Regions from separate parts of the Bacillus cereus group sp. RP37 genome, predicted to be linked through region 2. Evidence: riboswitches for the same ligand, from Rfam matches in the RefSeq annotation. Region 2 holds a riboswitch; the other holds the start of a gene.

Region 1 (3,417 bases), 1.0 Mb from region 2:
TTCCTTCCAACCGAAATTAATAACGAAAGAAGATCGAACTGCTCCATTTGATGTCATTTTATTTTCAACAAAAGCGTATCACTTAAACGAGGCAATTCAAGATTTGAAGCCCTATGTTAGCGAAAAAACTGTCATCATTCCATTGTTAAATGGTATCGCTCATTTATCACAATTACAAAAGGAATTTGGTGTGGAAAAAGTAATTGGTGGTTTATGCTTTATCGAGACGACGTTAAACGATCAAGGAGAAATTGTACAAACGAGTGCTGCCAACAGACTTCTGTTTGGAGAAATCAAGCTTCAAGGTTCAGAGAGAATAAAGCATATTTCTAAAGCATTTGCAGGTACGAAATCTAGTTTTGTTTTAAGTGAAAATATTACGCAAGATATGTGGCATAAATATTTATTTATTACTGTAATGTCGGGTGTGACGACATTAATGCGTGCACCAATAGGACCGATTCGTGAAAGTGAAGGTGGACACGAATTTATCCGAAACTTATTTGAAGAATGTGTGCAAATCATGAGGTCTATGAAAGCTCCAGTTAAGGATGGTATTGCCCAGGAACATATGAAAACAATTGATAAAATTTCGTATGATATGAAGTCATCAATGCAGCGTGATATGGAAAAAGGTTCGTCCATTGAAGGGAAGCACTTACAAGGATACTTACTAGATGTAGCAGAACAATTTTCTATAGAAGCACCATTATTAGGAGCAGTATATCAAAATTTGAAAGTGTATGAAGAAATGACCTTTAACAGATCAGAAATAGAATTGGATGTATGAAAAAATAAAAAAGAAAGCAATATATAAGTGTATTGCTTTCTTTTTTTATGACAAATTATTTATTTCTTTTCGTTCTATCTGTCAAATTTATTTCCTGTTCACGTTTACCGTATAATTGATTAATTTCATTTGCTAACGCATCTAAATAGGAATCGGAAAAAATAGGCTTCTTTTCTTTAGACATATGGGTCTCCTTTATCGATTTTTTAGTATTCATTATGTATATTTACCGGCGGATTATGCGCAATCATTTTAAATTTTTTCTTTTTCAAAATTTTTGTTTACATTTTGAAAATAAAGGAGTATTATAATCCACAGTTTCAATTTTCTAAATCGCTGAAACCGCATGGTACGGGGGACCCGTTCTTACGGATTAGTTCTTAATCCGATGGGGTGAATCCTTGAAAAAGGTAGGGCTACTCATAGGCCCGAATCCGACAGCTAACCTCGTAAGCGTTATATTGAGAAGGAAGGTGGAGCTTGTGCGACAAAAAAAATAATGTCTACAAGTCTATTTCGCTATGGCTTGTAGACATTTTTTGTTTTCTGAAGAAATAGTTGGCTGGCTGTAACAAGCAGCATCGTTCGTACAAAATTATTGGAGAGTGGACAGTATTGGTTTCATCTATTAAAAGATTTTTAATTGGAAGACCGTTAAAATCAACTGAGTTAGGAGAGCAGAAGCTTAATAAAACGAAGGCGTTAGCCATTTTATCTTCTGACGCATTGTCATCGGTTGCATATGGACCAGAGCAAATTTTAATTGCTTTAGCAGGTCTTGGAGCGATTGCTTATTGGTATTCAATTCCGATCGCTATCGGGGTATTAGTATTATTGACAGCCCTTATTTTATCTTATCGTCAAATTATTTTTGCTTATCCGCATGGCGGGGGCGCGTATGTTGTATCAAAAGAAAATTTAGGGATGAATCCAGGGTTAATAGCTGGAGGATCTTTATTAGTCGATTATATTTTAACTGTTGCAGTAAGTGTGTCTGCAGGTACAGATGCGCTCACATCAGCTTTTCCTAGTTTACATGCACATAATGTAATCATTGCGATTATATTTGTTATATTTATTACTATTTTAAATTTAAGAGGGGTAACGGAATCAGCTTCCGTTTTAGCATATCCGGTTTATTTATTCGTTCTAGCACTATTTATATTAATTGGGGTAGGGATATACAATATTTTAACTGGTCACGTTTCACCGACTTTACACACGCCGATTGGAACGCCGGTTGCCGGAATTAGTTTGTTCTTACTGCTACGAGCATTTGCATCGGGTAGTTCGGCTTTAACAGGTGTTGAGGCAATCTCTAACGCAATTCCAAACTTTAAGGATCCTGCACCTAACAATGCAGCGAAAACATTGCTTGCAATGGGTGCATTACTTGCCGTTTTATTTTCAGGAATTGTCTTTTTAGCTTATTATTACGGAATTAATCCAAGTAAGGAAGTAACAGTTGTTTCACAAATTGCTGAACAAACTTTTGGACGTAATTTCATGTACTATTTCATACAAGGTACAACTGCTTTAATATTAATTCTTGCTGCTAATACAGGTTATTCTGCATTTCCACTATTAGCAGTTAACCTTGCAAAAGACAAATTTATACCGAGAATGTTTACGATTAGAGGAGACCGCCTAGGTTACTCAAACGGTATTATTATACTTGGGATAGCTTCGATTATTTTAATTGTAGCTTTCCAAGGGCAAACAGAACATTTAATCCCGTTATATGCAGTAGGTGTATTTATTCCATTTACACTTTCTCAAACGGGTATGGTATTAAAATGGCTTCGTGAAAAACCTGAAGGATGGGCTTTGAGATTAACGGTTAATTTAATTGGTGCAATTATTAGTTTTATCGTAATGAGCATGTTCTTTTTAACTAAATTTGCACAAGTTTGGTCAATCCTTATTTTCTTACCTGCCATCATCTTCTTGTTCCATAGAGTTAAGAAGCATTACGATGCAGTGGGCGATCAATTAAGTTTAAAAACTTGTGAACCACTTGTTCCAATTGAGGGAAATGTAATTGTCGTTCCTGTAGCAGGTATGACTCATGTAGTGGAAAATTCATTAAACTATGCGAAGGCTCTTTCTGCAGATCAAGTTATCGCTGTATATGTTGCTTTTGACAGAGAAGAGGAAAAGAAATTTGAAGAGAAATGGAAGAAGTGGCAACCTGAAGTAAGACTTGTTACCTTACATTCTCACTATAGAAGTATTATTCAACCGCTAACAAAGTTTATTGATACAGTGCAATATAAAGCGAGTGAATCAAATTACCGAGTTACTGTCGTTATACCACAGTTCATTCCGAAAAAAGGTTGGCATAACATTCTTCATAATCAGTCTAGTTTACTCATTCGTGCGTATTTACTCTATAAAAGAAATGTTGTTATTACAACAGTTCCATATCATTTGAAAAAGTAAGAAGATTTTTTAAGGATAGCTTTACGAAAGTGAAGCTATCCTTTTTGTGTATACGCTATGCATAATTGCATATGAACCTAAAAGATATACTGATATAATTTTTAAATCTATAAGTAAGTAGGAGTTTTTGTTGTGATATATGGATATTTCAATTGAAAAAGTGAAGCGGATTATATTTTGAAATA
Region 2 (3,417 bases):
TTGAAAGGCTTTCTCTAAATATATCCCCATTGGCTTTGCCACAAGAATAAACAACAGCATGGTAATAACAACTGCGACCCAAATCATAATGAATGATTCCCCCTAATTAAAACTTCTCTGGATTTAATAATGCATACACTAAGTACACCGTAATTGCTGCAACAATAACCGATAAGGCAATCATCATGATTGCTTCCCTTCTTTCACAACTTTATCTGACCAACTTGCAAGACTTGCCATCGATGCGACTAACACAACAAAAATCCCGATCATTACAACATCTAACATAACTACCCCTCACTTTTGTTAAAATTTACCATTAAGTTATCAAAAAAAGAACACTAAGCTCTACTTAGTGTTCGAAATGAACAACACAAAGTAAACCTCCTCTCTAAACGCTTACGAGGTTAGCTGTCGGATTCGGGCCTAAAGAGTAGCCCTACTTTCAAAACTGAAAGATTCACCCCAAGTGACGATGCACAAAATTGGTTCCCCCGCTCCATTTCTGGAACTCAGCGATTTTAGGTTTTTTTGGAAATTTTATGAATGATTTATGAGAGTAAATATACTCCTCTATATTTCACTTGTAAAGAGGCAAATTACTGAAAATAAGAAAATATCCGTCTATTTAAACGCTTACATTGAGTATTATTAATATTCTTTCATCTGTTTTCTCGTCTTTTCTTTCTTTTTCACATAAATGATCTTTTAAATACGAAATAAAAAGAGCGAATGACATGAAGTGCATAGCTTGTTGCACTTAGCATTCGCTCTTTTTTATTCACTATTTATTCTCCTCGTAAAAAAGCACGTAAATTTCTCCCGCGAATATAAACTTGTGACAATTCTGCATGTAGTTGCTCATATTCGATAACATCTGTTTTTAAATATAAAGCGTCTTTCGATGGCAATATAATATAGGGCCTTGGAAAAATAGGATCAAGCATCACCAATTCTTGAACTCGCTCTACCGATACCGCCCAACGATTCGCTATATCTCCTAATAACAACACCTTCATCTTCTTCTCCCCCGCCCTATTCAAAAAATAAAAAAGAAATATTATCACAATTTGTAAACACGACAAATGTAGCTCCAATTGTTTCATAGAGCCTCGCTGGATATCGTTTATTCCTTGTAACAACAGTAATAGGTGCTTGAAAAGAAAAGCGAATGTGTTCTGTAAAGAAACTAATAATTGGAAGCTCATCCCCTAGTAAAATCACCTTCTTAATACACTCACAAATACTAGTAAAATCCTGCTCCCTACTACAACTATACGTCCAATCAAACCCACAATTCCTCACTTCAGCCGCTATCTCTTCATTTGCTGTAAAAATAATTAACTCATGTTGAAATGCTACTAAATCTATTAAACTATTTACCTTGCTTTCTTCTCCAACACAAATAAGTGTTAGTTCCATGTACCTCATCCTCCTTAGCATAAAAGAACTCAAACATAGATTGATATTCCCCTATACTAATCAGATCGATGAAGTGATGTATCCATCATGGCACCGTCCTCTCTCAAGACGCTTACGAAGTTAGCTGTCGGATTCGGGCTTTGAGAGTAGCCCTACTTTCAAAATTGAAAGATTCACCCCTAGTGACACTGCACAAATTGGTTCCTCCGCTCCATACAATCGGACTCAGCGTTTACAAAAAAATATATTCTGGCTGATATATTACTCCTGTATTTGGAAAAAGTAAACAGAAAAAAAGCCAGTTATAAAACTGACTTTTTACTTACCTAAGCACGCGTTTTATTCAATTTATATGCAAAATGATTCGTCGGTCCATGACCACTACCAATATTCAATGGCTCTTCAATTGCTATACTAATAAATCGTTTTGCTTCTTGAACTGCCTCTTCAATCGAGTAGCCTTTCGCAAGTCCTGCTGTAACCGCTGAAGCAAATGTGCACCCGCTTCCGTGCGTTTGCTTTGAAGGAATCCGTTCGCTTCTAAATTCGATAAACTCTTCTCCATCAAAGAGTAAGTCAATTACTTCATTACCTTGATATTCTGCATGTCCACCCTTCATAAGCACATATTTCGCACCTAATTCATGCAGTACTTTCGCAGCTTCCTTACTATCTTCAACATCATGAATCTCCATCCCAGTTAACACTTCTGCCTCAGGAACATTCGGTGTTACAACCGTTGCTACTGGTAATAAATATTCTTTTAATGCTTGTACTGCTTCTTGTTGTAATAATGATGCACCACCCTTAGCAATCATAACAGGGTCTAGTACAATATTATTCCAGCCAAACTTCTTTATATGTTCTGCTACAATTTGAATAATTTCACTGCTAAATAACATTCCTAGTTTCACAGCATCTGGTGTTAAATCCGTACCAATTGAATTCAGCTGTTCGATAATCCCTTCTAATGGAACTGGATATACCCCTTGAACGCCAAGCGTGTTTTGAGCAGTAATTGCCGTAATTGCCGTCATTCCGTACACACCAAGCTCTTGGAATGTTTTTAAATCTGCTTGAATGCCGGCACCGCCTCCGCTATCAGATCCGGCAATTGTTAGAGCTTTATTTATTTTCATCCCACTCATCCTTTTCTATCCAAAATAACGATGATAAATTGTTTTTGCTTCGCTTATATCTTTCGTTCCATGTACAAGTACACGACCATCTTTAAAAGCAACTAATCTCTTTTCTTCCACAGAAAATGATAATAAATATGGATTTACATTTAAATCATTCACACAATCATTCAGCAGCTCTTTGTATCGTTCAAAATCCATTTCCTCTTTATGAGGTGGTCTAATTTGAACTGTATTTCTCCCGCATAAAACTGCTGTTTTCGATGTGTTTTCTTTATTTAAATACGGATATAATGCATTCTCTCCGCACGAAGGACAATTGTGTTTACGAAGCTTTTGCACATTCATACATGAATATTCATTCTTCCATACATCAAACGATACAAGTCCATCTCGAAGTGATTCGGAATCTTCCACTAACAGTTTAAGAGCTTCCGTTACTTGATGAGAAACGACGAGAGCTACAGCAGGTGATATAATGCCCGCTGTATCACATGTCGCCCCGCCAAGCGGAATTGATTGTAATAAACATGATAAACATGGCGTTTTACTAGGAAGAATTGTGTAAGAAAGACCGTAACTCCCTACACATGCTCCGTAAATCCATGGAATAGAATATTTTTGTGCTATATCATTTACAATGAAACGCGTTTCGAAATTATCAGTTGCATCAATGATTACATCAACGTTGGTAACAAGCTCTTCTAATTCCTCAGCTGTTACATCTTGAACGAGAGCTTCTACTCTTACTTCACTATTAATCTCTTCTAGACGCTTCTTTGCTGCTACAGCCTTCGGAAGATTATTTTCTACATCACTCTCTGCGTACAATTGCTGCCTTTGTAAATTACTCCAA

The links. A riboswitch is a leader RNA that binds a small molecule or an ion and turns the genes downstream of it on or off. The one in region 2 is predicted to bind cyclic di-AMP.
Region 1: linked by a shared signal. The riboswitch ahead of QCI44_RS18995 (APC family permease) and the one ahead of QCI44_RS24440 (hypothetical protein) in region 2 are both predicted to bind cyclic di-AMP.

Annotation. Positions count from the first base shown of each region.
Region 1 covers NZ_JARVHP010000001.1:3,598,400-3,601,816, reverse strand. Annotated here, with positions in the region: gene panE (2-dehydropantoate 2-reductase) at 1-790, shown strand, start outside; gene QCI44_RS19000 (hypothetical protein) at 846-974, opposite strand; cyclic di-AMP (ydaO/yuaA leader) riboswitch at 1,115-1,261, shown strand; gene QCI44_RS18995 (APC family permease) at 1,406-3,232, shown strand.
Region 2 covers NZ_JARVHP010000001.1:4,621,561-4,624,977, forward strand. Annotated here, with positions in the region: gene kdpA (potassium-transporting ATPase subunit KdpA) at 1-87, opposite strand, end outside; gene kdpF (K(+)-transporting ATPase subunit F) at 107-187, opposite strand; gene QCI44_RS24430 (SipW-dependent-type signal peptide-containing protein) at 184-288, opposite strand; cyclic di-AMP (ydaO/yuaA leader) riboswitch at 383-528, opposite strand; gene QCI44_RS24435 (hypothetical protein) at 789-1,019, opposite strand; gene QCI44_RS24440 (hypothetical protein) at 1,036-1,422, opposite strand; cyclic di-AMP (ydaO/yuaA leader) riboswitch at 1,516-1,663, opposite strand; gene thiD (bifunctional hydroxymethylpyrimidine kinase/phosphomethylpyrimidine kinase) at 1,749-2,570, opposite strand; gene thiF (thiazole biosynthesis adenylyltransferase ThiF) at 2,577-3,417, opposite strand, start outside.